3 regions of the Bradyrhizobium sp. Mp19 genome follow, and region 2 is predicted to be linked to each of the others. Evidence: predicted binding sites of a transcription regulator. Region 2 holds the regulator's gene; each other region holds the start of a gene.
The links. Region 2 encodes LexA, which represses DNA repair genes until DNA is damaged. Its sites were predicted from a motif close to TGTTCNNNNTGTGTTCNG; they were not measured.

Region 1: recA (recombinase RecA) is a predicted target of LexA. The motif match lies at 2,615-2,632, and genes of this name have one in related genera.
Region 3: QJT82_RS31790 (PA0069 family radical SAM protein) is a predicted target of LexA. The motif match lies at 2,185-2,202, and genes of this name have one in related genera.

What each region holds. Positions count from the first base shown of each region.
Region 1 covers NZ_JASAUT010000020.1:63,063-68,631, reverse strand. Annotated here, with positions in the region: gene QJT82_RS22070 (thioesterase family protein) at 1-276, shown strand, start outside; gene QJT82_RS22065 (hypothetical protein) at 332-1,315, opposite strand; gene recA (recombinase RecA) at 1,423-2,511, opposite strand; gene QJT82_RS22055 (hypothetical protein) at 3,381-3,584, shown strand; gene QJT82_RS22050 (hypothetical protein) at 3,652-3,882, opposite strand; gene QJT82_RS22045 (hypothetical protein) at 3,980-4,282, opposite strand; gene QJT82_RS22040 (hypothetical protein) at 4,532-4,663, opposite strand; gene QJT82_RS22035 (amidase) at 4,865-5,569, shown strand, end outside.
Region 2 covers NZ_JASAUT010000053.1:48,658-54,226, forward strand. Annotated here, with positions in the region: gene QJT82_RS36160 (ComEC/Rec2 family competence protein) at 1-2,071, shown strand, start outside; gene QJT82_RS36165 (hypothetical protein) at 2,068-2,295, opposite strand; gene QJT82_RS36170 (hypothetical protein) at 2,441-2,869, opposite strand; gene lexA (transcriptional repressor LexA) at 3,127-3,831, opposite strand; gene glp (gephyrin-like molybdotransferase Glp) at 4,075-5,286, opposite strand; gene QJT82_RS36185 (HAD family phosphatase) at 5,313-5,569, opposite strand, start outside.
Region 3 covers NZ_JASAUT010000039.1:7,035-12,603, reverse strand. Annotated here, with positions in the region: gene QJT82_RS31800 (ribonuclease HII) at 1-351, opposite strand, end outside; gene QJT82_RS31795 (VOC family protein) at 428-874, opposite strand; gene QJT82_RS31790 (PA0069 family radical SAM protein) at 997-2,163, opposite strand; gene QJT82_RS31785 (glycosyl transferase) at 2,328-2,897, shown strand; gene QJT82_RS31780 (helix-turn-helix domain-containing GNAT family N-acetyltransferase) at 2,943-3,884, shown strand; gene moaB (molybdenum cofactor biosynthesis protein B) at 4,082-4,645, opposite strand; gene QJT82_RS31770 (neutral zinc metallopeptidase) at 4,827-5,569, opposite strand, start outside.

The DNA of each region.
Region 1 (5,569 bases), on a different contig from region 2:
ACCGGGATCGACTTTCACACCGTGAAGTCGGTCGTCGAATACAAGGCGCCGATTCGGTTCGACGAGGACATCGAGGTCTGCGTACGCGTCGCGCGGATCGGCCGCTCCTCGATCAATCTTGCGCTCGCGATCTTCGCCAAGGACTCCCATGACCTGCGCGCCACCGGCGAGATCATCTGGGTCGCGACCGACCAGAAAACGCACCAGTCGGTCGCCGTGACCGAGGACTTGCGGGCGCTGATTGCGAGCCGCGAAAAGGCGCTGGCGCGGGGGTAAGCGGACAATCCGAATTGCGCGGATTGAGTCGCAACGGTCCAATCCACGATCGGTGCTAGTGCTTGAGTAGCGCGGGGGCCCAGCGCCAAAGGCTGTCGTTGGTGAGATGCGTGCCACCCCACCAACGATCGATCGGATTGTGGCGACTGAAGTCCTCCTTATGGGCAAGGACAGCCTCGCCGAATTCAGTCAGCGACAGCCGGCTTCGCTGATACGCCTCCATACGCGCGCGCAAATTCTCAGGGGCGATGACGCGTAGCTCATCATCGAGCCCGGCGATCGCGGGCCGCGGCCCATGCGCGAGCCCCTGAAGCAGCGTGCCGATTTCCATGTCGGTGAACACACCGCGTTGACGAAAGCCGCGAAGGTAGAACAGCCCGTTCGTCCCCATGAAGCCCGCCGCAATCAGTTCGAGCAGTCGCAGTTCGGTCGCGCCAAGTCCCGATCCGCTCCACGGAAGCTCCTGGAGCAAATCAAGCAGCGCCGGCCTCAGCAAGGGAAAGCCGCTGAGGTCTCGATGCAGCGTATCGAAGCAGGCCTCGGGCGTTGCCGCTCGATACGCCTGCCAACAGAGACTTGCAGTCTCGAGGTCGGCAGGCCGTATGTTGATCAGCGGCACCTCGTTCCATCCGCGCCATGTCTCGTGCATCATCGACAGATCGAACGCGACCAGGCGCAATTTCAGCTTGGCCGCCATCGCCGGGTAGGCCCGGAAATGATCGAGCAACCAAATCAGCTGCAATTGATCCATTGGGTTCGGATCGAACCAAAGCTCGATAATCTCGTAAGGTTCGCAGAATTCGATCAGTGCGAGATGCCGGCGCGCACGGGCATCCTGAGGCCACTGGCTCTGTGAGCTCCAGTGCGACCAATGTCCGACTGAATCCTGGTCCGACCGTAATCCGAAGTAAGCCTCAAGCTCTCCTGGCGGCGGCAGCGGTCCACCAACAAACCGAAAGCCGGATGTAATAGCGATCTCGGTGAGCCCCGAACGCGCGAGGCTAAGGCCGGACGGGCTGGTCAGGATCAGGCGTTTCATCCGCTCAACTCTCTCGACGCCAGGCACAAAGCGAAACGGGCGCCGAAGACGTCGGCAACTCAACGTCCTCAGCGCCCGCTTCCAGCGAAATGATTGAGCCTTGCGGCTTACTCGTCGGCAGGCTCCTCGCCTTCGGCGTCGCGCTCGGGCGTGCCGGCGAGGATCTGCTCGGAAATCAGGCCGGAGTTTTGCCGGATCGCGGCTTCGATCTTGGCGGTGATGTCGGGATTCGACTTCAGGAATGCCTTGGAATTCTCGCGGCCCTGACCGAGCCGCTGGCTGTCATAGGAGAACCAGGCGCCCGACTTCTCGACGATGCCGGCCTTGACGCCGAGGTCGAGGATCTCGCCCATCTTGGAGACGCCCTCGCCGTACATGATGTCGAACTCGACCTGCTTGAAGGGCGGCGCCAGCTTGTTCTTCACCACCTTGACGCGGGTGGTGTTGCCGACCACCTCGTCGCGCTCCTTGATCGCACCGATGCGGCGGATGTCGAGGCGGACCGAGGCGTAGAATTTCAGCGCGTTGCCGCCGGTGGTGGTCTCCGGCGAGCCGTACATCACGCCGATCTTCATGCGGATCTGGTTGATGAAGATCACCATGGTGTGGGACTTGTTGATCGAGGCGGTGAGCTTGCGCAGCGCCTGGCTCATCAGGCGCGCCTGCAGGCCCGGCAGCGCATCGCCCATTTCGCCCTCGAGCTCGGCCTTCGGCACCAGCGCCGCAACCGAATCGACCACCAGCACGTCGACCGCGCCGGAGCGCACCAGCGTGTCGCAGATCTCCAGCGCCTGCTCGCCGGTGTCCGGCTGCGAGATCAAGAGCTCGTCGATGTTGACGCCGAGCTTGCGCGCATAGACCGGGTCGAGCGCGTGTTCAGCGTCGATGAAGGCGCAAATGCCGCCCTTCTTCTGGCCTTCCGCCACGGTGTGCAGCGCCAGCGTGGTCTTGCCCGAGGATTCCGGCCCGTAGATTTCGACGACGCGTCCCTTCGGCAGGCCGCCGACGCCGAGCGCGATATCGAGCCCGAGCGACCCCGACGACACCGTCTCGACATCCATCGACCGGTCGTTCTTGCCGAGCTTCATCACCGAGCCCTTGCCGAACTGGCGCTCGATCTGGGAGAGCGCGGCTGAGAGGGCCTTGGACTTATCCATGGAGGATCCTTCGACGATACGCAGTGCGGTGGCGGACATTTGGGATGTGCTCCTTATGGCGGGGATTCGCTAGCGGGAAAAACGGGCGATGAGATCGGGTAGAATGCGTTGTTGATTGGAACTTCGTACCACGTTTGTTCTATGTTCGCAATATGTTCTTTCAGGCCAGGAGGTGCCGGCCCGTTTCCATCCACAATGGCCTGCTTTGATTTTTGGAGCGGCCTGGTTTGGGTTTAACCCCGCCGCAACCAAGGGTTAGCCGATGTTCTCGGTAGGACTACTGAGGAGGCTCTCAGATGTTCTGGCCCCATGACTTCCTGCGGGTCGCGATCTGTTCTCGCGGAATATTTACTGGAACAATCGGCCCGGCAGTGCCCTTATTTGGGGGCCCCCAGCCAGACAGGTAGCCCCCCGACTGCTGGAGGAAAACCCGCCTCCGGGACGGGTTGGCGGCCCCCTGTTGGGGCCGTTTAAAATTCCGTAGTTCTCCGGCCAAGAACAAAGTTCCGGGCCGTACTGCGTCTTGCGCCCGAAGTTCCCCTGATAATCAACAAGTTAACCGGACAGGCTCGACCGCGTCAGATAACGGTTGGCACAATCTGCATACTACCTTCGTACCCCTCCTGAGCCCTGGAAAAACTCCGTAGCGTTCGACGGGAAGACTCGGGTTCCGCCAGTGTTCGTAACATTGGCCTGCTCAACCAACGCGAATTGCGCGGCGCTGGACAGGCAACACGGCTGGCGACGGTTCCCTGGCGACGCTGCCGGCGGACGAATCCTTTCCGGAATCCACAACGACGGCTCGAACGGGCGCGGCCTTTCACACGACCTTTTTACGGGTGCCAACTATTACTACAACCAATGGTTTAAAGATCGACGACCGCCCTTCATTCGCGGAACCGTTACAGATGATCCACAGGGGCATCGAGTTCAGCGTCACTCAGCTGATGGCTGGCGTCTGGAAATGGCGCTTCCAGATCGGCGATCGCGTCTTCACGGGCAAGACCGAAGCAAAGCTCGATCTTCTGGCGATCCGCCGCGTGCAACTGCGGATCGATCGCGAGCTGAACAATCTGGAGCGGGAACGGACCCGCGGCAGCAATGGGGACTGAGGCACGGCCTATCGTGCACGCCCCGGTGCCCTGACCGGCCGGCCCTCGCGCTTCGCTCGAAAACGCTTCAATCCGCGCTTGCCAGCCGCCGCATCGTGAACTCGATGTCGCCGCCGGGGAGCTCGCGCCAGCTCTCGACGGCGCTCATATAGGCCGCCTTCGGGTAGCGCTTGAGAAAGTCGCGCGCCCTCACGCGGGCCTGATCGCGTGGCAGGCTGAAGGTCTCGCGCAGATAGCCGTCGTCCGGCTTTCGCCGCTCGGCCATCCGGCTGGCGAGATCGCGCGGACGAGACACCATGCCGCAACTCCGGACCAACTGACGACACCCCAATATAGGGGCGGCGGCAGGAGAATCCGAGTCTGCGGGAGACGGATGACGTCGCCCCGAACGGGCGTTACTGGCTACGCGGCGCGGCGCTTCCGGGCTGCGCCGAACTTCCGGTCTTGGTCTTCGGCTTGGCGGGATGGGCGGCCGCCTTCGGCGGATCGCTGCGCACGACGCCCCAGGGATCGGACGATCCCTTGGCATCGGGAATCTTGCTGAGCGAGTCCTTGTAGGCCTTGTCCCTGACCGCGTCCTGCTCCTTCTCCTCCTGGGTCCTGGTCTTGACCTCAGGCATCAGGTTGACGTTCGGCATCTGCGCATAGGCCGGCGCCGACAGCAGCACCGCAACCGCGACTGCGCACAAAACTCTCATGAGTACGCTCCTTGCATTTTCGTCGCCGGTATATCACCGCAAGAAAGCCGTCGCCAAGCGTGTCTGGCCAAGCGCGCCTGCCCCGGCCCTAGTGTCCCGAATCCGAAGTTCGCATCATTTGCCGCACCTTCGGAGCGAACTTCGGATTCGATAAGGACACTAGCAAACTTATGATTCTAGTGTGCTTTATGAATGCGAAGTTCGTGAAAGTGGCTGCCGCGAAATCGCACGAACTTCGCATTCAGCACACTAGAGATGGTCTGACTTGCAGGATTTCGGCGACTGCATCCAGCCGTCCCAGACCGGACCGCAGCGCGTGCAACCGCTGAGCGCAAGCCCGATCGCAACCACGCCGCCGAGCACCACCAATTTGCGGAACATGTACGCCCCCACCACTCGCGAGGAGGCGACTGAGCGCCGAAACTGGGGCATTTTCAAGCCGGGCACGGCGCTTGCAGCGCAGCGCAGTGCGCGTCGGAGCGCAGCGCAAGCGCGCATCGGAACGCAGCGCAGCGCGCGTCGGTTTGACCGGGCGTCCGCGCAAATTACACTGCGCAACAAAGCAGAAAAGGAATCGATCAAATGACTTTGGCGATGAGCTGGGACGAGTGGACGCAGCATGACGGGACGGCGCTCGCAGGGCGCGTCCGGGCCGGCGAGCTGACGCCCCGTGAGCTGGCGTCGCAGGCAGCCAGCGCCGTCGCCAAGGTCGATCCCGCGCTCTCCGGCGTCGTCGAGCTGTTCGACGATGTGATCGCCGACCCCGCGCGCGACGGCGCCGACCTCGACGGCCCGTTCGCCGGCCTGCCCTTCCTGATGAAGGACCTCGGCCCGACGCTGAAGGGCCGGCTGCAGGAGATGGGCTCGCTGATGATGCGCGGCAATCGCGCCGCGGCGGATACCTTCCTGACCGCGAAGATGCGCAAGGCCGGCCTCAATTTGATCGGCCGCACCACGACGCCGGAGTTCGGGGTCTGCAGCTCGGCGGAAAATCCCGCGGTCTATGTCACGCGCAATCCCTGGAACACCGACTACACCACCTGCGGCTCGTCGGCCGGCAGCGCGGCGATGGTCGCCGCCGGTGCCGTGCCGATCGCGCATGCGACCGACGGCGGCGGCTCGATCCGGATTCCCGCCGGGGTCAACGGCAATATCGGCCTGAAAGTCTCGCGCGGCGTGTTCTCACTCGCGCCGCATCTGTCCGATCTCACCGGGCTGGTCTCGATCCAGGGCTGCCAGTCGCGCACGGTGCGCGACACCGCTGGCTTCGTCGATGCCTGCCGGGGA
Region 2 (5,569 bases):
TTTTGCGGCCGAGCACGAGCCGGTGCTGTCGGTCGCGGCCACCGTCGCAATCCTGCTCTGCCTGCTGGCGCTGCTGCTGCGGCGGCGCAGCGTGTTTCCCGTCATCGCGATGCTGGCCGCGGTGGCCGCAGGCTTTGCGACGGCGACCTGGAAGACGGCGCGCGTTGCTCACACGGTGCTGGCGCGGCCGATGTTCTCGGTGGCGCTGACCGGCTTCGTCGAGACGCGCGACATCCGCGAGAAGACCGATCGTTTCGTGCTGCGCGTGGTTTCGATGGAGAGCCCGCGCGACATGACGAAGCTCGATCGTGTCCGGCTCTCGGTGAAGAAGGGCACCGCGCCCGATGTCGGCAGCTTCGTTGAGTTGAAGGCGCGGCTGTTGCCGCCGCTCGGGCCGCAGCGCCCGGGCTCCTATGATTTCGGACGCGACCTGTATTTCCAGGGCATCGGCGCCTCCGGCTTCGTGATGGGCGCGGTCAGGACCAGGGAGCCGCCTGCGACCGGCGGCTTTGCGCTGCGCTACGCCGCCTTCATGCAAGGCCTGCGCGACGCCATCGACGCGCGTATTCGCACCACGCTCGACGGCGACCAGCGCGCGATCGCAACCGCGCTGCTCACCGGCCGGCGCGATGCGATCTCGACGCCGGTCAACGATGCGATGTTCATCTCGGGGCTCGGCCATGTGCTGTCGATCTCCGGCTACCATATGGCCGTGGTCGCCGGCGTCGTGTTCTTCGCGGTGCGCGCGCTGCTCGCGCTGTTTCCGGCGCTGACGGCGGGGCATCCGATCAAGAAATGGGCCGCGGCGGCAGCGCTGGTCGCCGCGGCGTTCTATCTGTTGCTGTCGGGCGCGGAGGTCGCGACGCAACGGTCGTTCTTCATGACCGCCGTGGTGCTGCTCGCCGTGATCGTCGACCGCCGCGCGATCACCTTCCGTACGCTGGCGGTGGCGGCGCTGATCGTGCTTGCGATCGCGCCGGAAGCGCTGGTGCATCCCAGTTTCCAGATGTCGTTTGCCGCGACGCTCGGGCTGGTGGCGCTGGTGCAGATCGGGCTGCCGAACCTATTCGCGTCGCCCGACCATTCGGCGACCGCGCGCGTCGCGCTGTGGGGCGGACGTGAGCTCACGATGCTGATGCTGGCCTCGCTGGTGGCAGGGCTTGCGACGACGCCCTACGCCGCCTTCCATTTCCACCGCGTGACGCCCTACGGGCTGCTCGCGAACCTCGCGGCAATGCCTGTCGTGTCGGCGGTCGTGATGCCGGCCGGCCTGCTGGGGCTCCTCGCCATGCCGTTCGGCTTCGACGGCGTGTTCTGGGCGATCATGGGCCTTGGCATCGACTGGATGATCCTGGTGACGCAATGGGTCGCCGCACTCCCGGGCGCGGTCGGCCGCATGGCGGCGTTCGGCATCGGGCCGCTGATCGCAGCGAGTGCCGGCATCATCCTGCTCGGGCTGCTGCGCACGCCGCTGCGTTGGTCTGGCGCCGTGCTGCTGGTGATGGCCTCGGTTTGGGCGCTCAGGGTGCCGCAGCCGGACGTGCTGATCTCCGGTGACGGCCGCAACGTCGCGGTGCGTGGCGGTGACGGGCGGCTGCATTTGATGCACAGCGCCAAGGATGCGTTCCTGGTCAAGGAGTGGTTGGCGGCGGACGCCGACGCGCGGACCGCCACCGATGCGTCGCTCGGCGAGGGCGTCTCCTGCGATGCCGGCGGCTGCGTGACCCGGGGACCTGGCGGCGCCTTCGTCGCACTCGCGACCCGGCCAGAGGCGCTGGCGGACGACTGCGAGCGCGCAGGCCTGATCGTGACGGCGCGGCCGGCGCCGCAGGGCTGCGGGGCATCGGTAATCGATGCCGAGCGGCTGCGCCGCCACGGCGCGCTGGTGCTGCGACGGATCAGCGACGGCTACGCCGTCGATGCGGTGAAGCCCGGCGGGATCGACCGGCCGTGGTCGCCGGCGGTTCCGGGCGACGGCGAGAGCGAGACGACGCTGCGCGCGCCGGCCGCCGCGCCGCGGCCCGCCGTGGACGCGACGCCGGCCGAGACCGATCTGCAGGGCGATGATTAGCGGTGGTCCGGTGAGGGGCCGCTCGGCAGCTCGAACAGGCCGAGATGGTATTCGTCGGAATCGGGGCCGGCGTCGGGCTTCTTGACGAGGGTAAAGGAAGCCTCGGGAAATTGCTCCCAGACTTTCAGGTCGTCGGCCGTCACCGTCAGCCAACCGAACCGGAACATGTAGCGGCCCGGTTCCGTGACGCGTCCAGCCTTTTGCCATGTGACCTTATCGACCACCGCGCACGTCCTCCGTGCCCGATGATGCGCCAAGGCGCCGGCCGACGCAAACCTCCTCCTGCGCCCCGGAAGCGGGAGTCCGGGGTCGCCCGAAATTGCTTAGGTCATCCGCCGCCGAACAGCTCATTCCGCGGCGACGATGCGCTCAACCCAAGAACAGCGTTGCGAATGCGGAGGGCCGCCGCTCCACAACCTTCGGCTTCTGCTCGACCGGCGGATGCAGCGCCGGCAATTGCAGCACGCTGACGCGCTGTCCCTCGACCAGCTGGGTCACCAGCACATGGCTGCCGTCGGGGAATTCGACCGCATCATGATGCCGATCGGGCACGTCGGGCTCGACTTCGTTGAACACGCCGACGCGATAGTTCAGCGTCTTGGTCCAGATCCAGCGGCTGTCGTAGCGAACGTTCTCGGCGAAAGCGAGCTCGGTGCCCGGCAGCATGCAGACCGCGACAGTGGGATCGTTCTCCGAAGCAAAGCCGCGGGTCGACGTGCCGCGGAACGTCGTCGTGATCAGCGTCTCTCCGACAATGGCGGGGCGCGATGCCACGGCGTGCAGACTATAGTCACACATCGGATGGCTCCTCATTTCGAGGTAGCGACCCGTGCCTCTCCTTGAGGCATTAGGGCCTCTACCAGAGTGGACGATAGCGAACGAGCTTCTGCTCGTTTCTGGGCGATTGTACGACTGGTCCGAGACCGCCTCCGATCACAAACACGCGACGCTGCGCGAGAGGTATCGGAGCGCATCGGGCAGGCCGTACGCTACACTATCATGCAAGGAACGATCCGACGTGTTGCTCGTTCCCGGCCGCCGCAAGTATTTGCAATTCAGTATTTGCGATAAAGGCCGATCAGCTTGCCCTGGATGCGGACCCGGTTCGGCGGCAGGATGCGCACTTCATAGGCGGTGTTGGCCGGCTCGAGCGCGATCGATGCGCCGCGGCGGCGGAAGCGCTTCAGGGTGGCTTCCTCCTCGTCGATCAGCGCCACCACGATGTCGCCGGTATTGGCGACGTCGTTGCGCTGGATCAGCGCCATGTCGCCGTCGAGGATGCCGGCATCGACCATCGAGTCGCCGCGCACTTCGAGTGCATAGTGCTCGCCGGCGCCGAGCATGTCGGGCGGCACGCTGATGGTGTGGCTGCGGGTCTGCAGCGCCTCGATCGGCGTACCGGCGGCGATCCGGCCCATCACGGGGACCGCGACCGGACGGTTGCCGTCGTCCTCGGCGATCGGCGGCGTGCTGGCGCGCCGGCCGAGGGTGCCTTCGATGACGCTGGGCGTGAAGCCGCGGCGGCCGTTGCCGCCGCCGGCCGAGAGTTCGGGCAGCTTGATGACCTCTATGGCGCGGGCGCGGTTCGGCAGGCGGCGGATGAAGCCGCGCTCCTCCAGCGCAGTGATCAGGCGGTGGATACCGGACTTCGAGCGCAGGTCGAGCGCATCCTTCATCTCGTCGAAGGAGGGCGGTACGCCGGCCTCTTTCAGACGTTCATTGATGAAACGCAGAAGTTCGTACTGTTTGCGCGTGAGCATCTCGAGTATTCCCCCGGTTGATAGCGTCGTTCGATTCCGAGACTCTTCTGGTGGGGCCTGCAGGCGGGGCCTGACCTCAGGAGCATGTGCTCGTTGCACCTGCTTCCACGCGGCTTCCCGATTGTAGACACCAGTACTCGAAACAAATCATGAACGGACACTATATGTTCGATATGTGTTCCGCAACCACTTAATTTCCGGTGAACGGATCAGGCAACGCACAAGCGGCGGGGCGCAAAAACCCTATTCGGGCAGTGTCAGGATCTCGCATTCGCTGCCTTTGACGGCCGCAGCCGCGAACGGCGGACGCACGAGAAGTGCCCGTGCCGCAGCGAGATTCCCGAGCAGCGACGAGTCCTGCTGCGTCACCGGCATTGCGATCAGCGTCCCGTCCTCGCGCGCTTCGAGACGTGCACGCAGATAGTCCTCGCGCTGGTCGTTGGCGGCGAGGTCGCGGCCGAGCAGGGCGCTCGTGCGGCGATGATGGATCACTTTCCGGCCGTTCAGCGCCCGAATCAACGGCACCAGGAACAGGAAGGCGCAGACATAGGACGACACCGGATTGCCGGGCAGGCCGATCACCCGCATCGCGCCGAGCCGGCCATGCATCATCGGCTTGCCGGGCCGCATCGCAATCCGCCAGAACGTCATGTCGACGCCCTCGGCCTCCAGCGACCGCTTGACGAGATCGTGGTCGCCGACCGAGGCGCCGCCTGTCGTGATGAGGACGTCGGCGCCGGCCTCGCGCGCCCGGCGAATGCCGGCCGTGGTCGCCTCCACCGTGTCGGCGGCAACGCCGAGGTCGATGGTCTCGGCGCCCTCGGCGCGCGCCAGCGCCCGCAGCGCGTAGCCGTTGGAATAGACGATCTGGCCGGGGCCGGGTTGCGAGCCCGGCATCACCAGCTCGTCGCCGGTCGCCAGCACCGCGACCTTCGGGCGGCGGCGCACCGCAAGTTCCGGATAGTTCATGGCGGCCGCCAGCGACAGCGCGCGGTCGGACAGGCGGCTGCCGCCGCTGAGCAGCACCTCGCCGGCACGGAAGTCGACCCCGGCCGGGCGGATGTGCCGCCCGACGCTGGCGGCCTCCGTGATCGTGATGTGGTCGCCGTCGACGGCGGTGTCTTCCTGGATGATAACCGCGTCGGCGCCATTGGGGATCACGCCGCCGGTGAAGATCCGCACCGCCTCGCCGGCGCCGACCGTCCGCTCGAACGGCCGGCCGGCGGCGACTTCGCCGATCACCTTGAGCCGGGCCTTTAGATCAGCCGCATCGGCGGCGCGCACCGCATAGCCGTCCATCGCCGACATCGGCTGCGGCGGCTGGGTGCGCAGCGCGGCGAGGTCGTGCGCCAGGGTGCGGTGGTAGGCGGCATCGAGCGCGATCATCTCCTCCGGCAGCGGTTCGGCGCCGGCGAGGACGGCGGACAGGGCATCGGCAACCGGCATCAGGGCCACGCTCAGAGCTCCTCAATTCCTAATGTTCAAATACCAAGTGCGGTCAAAGCCCTTGCCACGTCATCCGTCGATGTCACGTGGATAGCATGAAGGCCGCGCGCCCGCGCACCTTCGATATTGGCGGCCAGGTCGTCGAAAAACAGGATCCGCGACGCCGGCACGCCGATGGCTTTTACCACATGATCGTAAGCCTCGGCGTCGGGTTTGCGGAAGCCGATGCTCGAGGACAGGAAGACGTTGCGGAAATGGCTGAGCAGCTCGGCATGGGCGACCGAGAAATGCG
Region 3 (5,569 bases), on a different contig from region 2:
GCGATCGATCCGCGCCCGCGACGCCACCGCGACCGAGAACGCCGATGTGGCGCAGATCTCCTCGAACAGTTCCTCGCGGCGCTCGACGGTCAGCCGCTTCGAATCATCGAGGCCCTTGGGAATCCGATTTGGGTCCAGCACCACGGCGGCGGCGACCACGGGACCCGCCAGCGGCCCGCGCCCGGCCTCGTCGCAGCCGGCGACCGGCCAGACGCCGCGCTTGATCAGCGCGCGCTCGCGCCGAAAGCTCGGCCGCGTCACCACGATGACGCGCTTGTCCGGCTTGGGCGGCTCGGCCGGTTTCTTCTTCGACGCGGTCTTAACCGTGCTGTTGGACTTGTCCCGAATCATGCGGGGATCGTGATCAAGCCCGGCCCGCGGCGCAACCGGGAACCTGGCGCCCTTCCCCGCTATTCAATTCGCCGCTCTAATCGGGAATTGACACCCGGCGGTCGTCGCGAACCTCAAAGCCCGGCGCGCGCACCACTTCCCAGGCGTGGCCGTCGGGATCGCCGAAATAGCCGCAATAGCCGCCATAGCTGGTGGGCTGCGCGGGCTTCAGCAGCCTGGCGCCTTTCGACAGCGCGAACGCCATCACGCGATCGACCTCGGCGTCGTCGTTGCAGTTCCAGGCGATCGCGACGCCGCGGAACGCTGACGGCCGCGGCTGATCCGGCAGCCCCGCATCGGCGGCGAGCAGATGCCACGGGAACAGGCCGAGCACGGTGCCGCCGGTCTCGAAGAAGGCAACCTCCTCGCCGGTCGCGCGCATCTTCCTGGTGAAGCCGAGCGATTCATAAAAGGCGATGCTGGCGCGCATGTCGCTGACGCCGAGCGTGAGGACGGTTAAGCGTGCGGTCGGGGTGTTACTCATTCTTGCACTCACTCATTGTTATGTTCGTAGCTCGGATGGAGCGAAGCGAAATCCGGGAAATCTTTGGCCAGGGGTCGACGAGCCCCGGATTTCGCTGCCCTCCATCCGGGCTACACCCTCACCTAGAATAGACTGAGTTGCTGTCCGCTGCGCTTCGGCTTGGCGAAGTGATCGGTGGTCAGCTTGGTCCGCCGCTTGTTGAGGCCGAGCTTTTCGCAGGCGATCTCGAAGCGGCGGCCGATCATCCAGGCCATCGGGCCGGTGCCCTTCATCCTGGTGCCCCATTGCGAGTCGTAGTCGCGGCCGCCGCGCATGTCGCGGATCAGCGTGAAGACGTGACGGTAGCGGTCGGGATAATTCGCCATCAGCCATTCGCGGAACAGATCGCGCACCTCGAGCGGCAGGCGCAGCAGCACGTAGCTCGCCTCCCTGGCGCCGGCATGCGCGGCGGCATCGAGGATGCGCTCGATCTCGGAGTCGTTCAGCGCCGGGATCACGGGGGCGACCATCACCGTGGTCGGGATGCCGGCGTCGGCGAGCCGCTTGATCGCCTCGAGCCGCTTCGGCGGGGTCGACGCCCGCGGCTCCATGGTGCGGGCGAGCTTCGGGTCGAGCGTCGTCACCGAGAGCGCGACCTTGGCGAGATTGCGCTTGGCCATCCGCGCCAGGATGTCGATGTCGCGGGTCACCAGCGCCGACTTGGTGACGATGCCGACGGGATGGCCGGCGCGCTCGAGCACCTCGAGGATGCTGCGCATGATCTTCCGGTCGCGTTCGATCGGCTGATAGGGATCGGTGTTGGTGCCGATCGCGATCATCCGCGCCTCGTAGTCCGGCGCCGCCAGTTCCTTCTCGAGCAGCGCGGGTGCATCCGGCTTGGCGAACAGCTTCGATTCGAAGTCCAGCCCCGGCGACAGGCCGAGATAGGCGTGGGTCGGCCGCGCGAAGCAATAGACGCAGCCGTGCTCGCAGCCGCGATAGGGATTGATCGATCGGTCGAAGCCGATGTCGGGCGAGTCGTTGCGGGTGATCACCTTGCGCGAGGTGTCGAGCGCCACGCTGGTCGTGAACGGCGGCAAATCTTCGAGGCTCTGCCAGCCGTCGTCGAAGGCGACGCGGGCCCCGGCCTCGTAGCGGCCGCTGGCGTTGGACTGCGCGCCGCGGCCGCGCCGCCGCTCGCGCTCGATCGCGACCGCAAGCTCGGGAAAAGGGGAAGGTGCACCCGCCGGGTTATCGGAGGGCGCCGTTACCGGCGGGTGCTTGAGGGCATGAGAGGATGCTCGGCTCATGTTCTGAAGCTAACACAGCACGAGAACAAATCAAGAACATGAACGGAGAAATTCCACAGAACCTTGCTACAAAATTCTGCAGGCGAACAGGCTGCTTTGAATATGACAAGGTGATAACACGGCCGGAGTTTGTCCATCGTTTGAGCCATCGAAGCCTCAAAATCATGCTGAGCGTGATCATTCCAACCGACGGCGTCGAGCGCACCGCGGTCGCAACCCTGGCGGCGCTGGTGCCGGGCGCGGCCGCGGGTGTCATCCGCGAAGTGCTGCTGGTCGACCGCAGCAACAGCGATGTGATGGAGCGCGTCGCCGACGTCGCCGGCTGCCGCTTCCTGCGCTTCGAGGGCACGCGCGCCGCAGCGCTTGCGGCAGGCGCGCGGCAGGCGCGGTCGCCTTGGCTGATGTTCCTGCATCCGGGCGCGGTGCTCGATGCCGGCTGGATCGAGGAATCCACCCAGTTCATCCAGATGGTGGCGGCCAGCGGCAAGGACCGCGCCGGCATCTTCCGCTACGCCCGCGCGCCCTACACCGACCCCGGCCTGCGCGACGGCCTCAAATTCGTCGCCCGGATGATCACCGGGCCTTCGGCCGAACAAGGCCTTTTGATCGCGCGCGAACATTACGAGCGGATCGGCGGCTACCGGCCCGATGCCCGCCGCTCCGAGGCGCGCCTGCTGCGCCGGCTTGGCCGCTCCTCCCGCACCATGCTGCGCAGCCGGATCATGGTGGCCTGAATAAAGCGCTTGCGGATTATTTGATTCCGTCAAATAATATACTTGATGAAATCAAATTCCCATGACACCGCCCTCGAGAGCCAAGTCGCCGCGATCCGCGGCTTCAGCCGGTTCTATACCCGCAAGCTCGGCATCATCGAGCCGAAGCTGCTGCACTCGCCATTCACGTTGCAGGAAGCGCGGATCATCTACGAGCTCGCGCAACGCGAAAATTGCACCGCGACCGATCTGGTGCGCGATCTCGACCTAGATGCCGGCTTCGTCAGCCGCACGCTGGCGGCGCTGCAAAAGCGCCAGATCGTGACACGCAAGCCCTCGAAGGCCGACAAGCGCGTCAACGAGGTGGCCCTCACCGCCAAGGGCCGCACTGCTGCCGCCGATCTCGACCGCCGCTCGCGCAGCGAGGTCGGGGCGCTATTGAAGCAGATGGACAGCGACCGTCGCGCCGCGGTGGTGCGCGCCATGAGCACGATCGAGCTATCGCTGGAGCCGCCCGCCGGGAAACCGGTCGGCTTCCTGCTGCGCAGCCATCGCGTCGGCGACATGGGCTGGGTCGTCTCGCGGCAGGGACAAGCCTACGCGGAGGAATATGGCTGGGACATCAGCTACGAGGCGTTGGTGGCCGAGATCTGCGCGCAGTTTCTGCGATCGTTCGATCCCGCCCGCGAGCATTGCTGGATCGCGGAGGTCGACGGCGAGCCGGTCGGCTCGATCTTCCTGGTCGACGGCGGCGACGGGGTCGCCAAGCTGCGCCTGCTGCTGGTGGAGGAGAAGGCGCGCGGGCTCGGCGTCGGCCGCGCCCTGGTCGAGCAATGCATCCGCGCCGCGCGCGAGAAGGGCTACAAAAAGATGACGCTGTGGACCCAGAGCATCCTGGTCGCCGCGCGCGGCATCTACGCCCGCGCCGGTTTTCAGCGGGTGAAAGAAGAGAAGCATCACAGCTTTGGGGTCGACCTGGTCGGCGAGACCTGGGAGCTGGAGTTGTAAAGCCGCAGCGCCGAGAAGTCTGGACTGCGTAGCCCGGATGGAGCGCAGCGCAATCCGGGAACGATGCGGCCGCGGAAGAGACTGCCCCGGATTTCGCTCCGCTCCATCCGGGCTACGGCAGCTCACCCTTGAGATTCCGGGCTCATCGCTGCGCGATGCCCTCAGATGCGCAATTGCGCATCGGGGAATGACGGCTGCTACGCGCTCGCGCCCTTCGCCTTCGGGCGGCGCAGATGTTCATCCAGCCGCGGCATGATCTCGACGAAATTGCAGGGGCGCGTGCGGTAGTCGAGCTGCGCGGCCAAAATGCCGTCCCAGCCGTCGCGGCAGGCGCCGGGCGAACCGGGCAGGCAGAAGATGAAGGTCGCGCCCGCAACGCCGGCGGTGGCGCGGCTCTGGATCGTCGACGCCCCGATCTTGGCGTGGCTCAGCATGTGGAAGGCGATCGAAAAGCCGTCCATCCGCTTCTCGAACAGCGGCTCGACCGCCTCCGGCGTCACGTCGCGGCCGGTGAAGCCGGTGCCGCCGGTGGTGATGACGGCATCGACGGCAGGATCGGCGATCCAGCGCCGGATCACGGCCCTGATCGCCTCGACATCGTCGGTGACGATCTCCCGCGCCGCGAGCTTGTGGCCGGCCGCGGTGAGACGGTCGGCCAGCGTGGTGCCCGACTTGTCATCCGCCAGCGAGCGGGTGTCGGAAATCGTCAGCACCGCGATGTTGAGCGGGATGAATGATTTGGATTCGTCGAGTGAGGACATCTACACCTCTTTCCCATCCCGCTGACGTCATCCTGAGGTGCCCGCCTTGCGGTGGACTTGCACCGCTGGGCGAGCCTCGAAGGATGGGCCACGGGCGCTTCATCCTTCGAGGCTCGCCGAAGAGGCGAGCACCTCCCGAGTGAGCGCGAATGCGCTCATCCGGGGATGACGCGGTCTAGAGCTACAAGCTACCGCCGAACGTGTTGCAGGCCTGCACTGTGCCCTGCTGGTAGCCCCTCATGAACCACTCCTTGCGCTGCGCGGCGGAGCCGTGGGTGAAGGAATCAGGCACCACCCTGCCCGTTGCCTGCCGCTGCAGCGTGTCGTCGCCGATCGCGTTCGCGGTGGTCAGCGCGGCGTCGATATCGCCGGCCTCGAGGAAGCCCGGCCGCTTCTTCTCCTCGCGATTGACCCAGACGCCGGAGAGGCAATCGGCCTGCAGCTCGACCTTGACCTGCAGCGCGTTGGCCTCGGCCTTGCTGCCGGCCTGCTGCTGCAGCCGGTTCACGCGCGGAATGATGCCGAGCAGGTTCTGGATGTGATGGCCGGCTTCATGCGCGATGATATAGGCCGCGGTGAACTTGCAGGCGTTGCCCGAGCAGCCGCGGAAGCGCGTCTCGACCTCGCGGAAGAAGCCGGTGTCGAGGAAGATGGTCTTGTCCGGCGGGCAGTAGAACGGTCCCATCGCCGACTGCGCCATGCCGCAGCGGCCGCCATTGGTGGCGTTGCGGAACAACACGATCTTCGGACCGGTGTAGGTCTGGCCGCTGGCCTTGAAGATCTCGCTCCAGCGATCGTCGATCTCGCCCAGGATGCCGGCGATCATGCTGCCCATCTCGTCGGTCGGCGCGCCGCGCTTGGCCTGCCCGCCCGACGACTGCCGGTCGGTCTGGTAGGTCGGCGCCTGGCCGCCGCCGGTGAGAA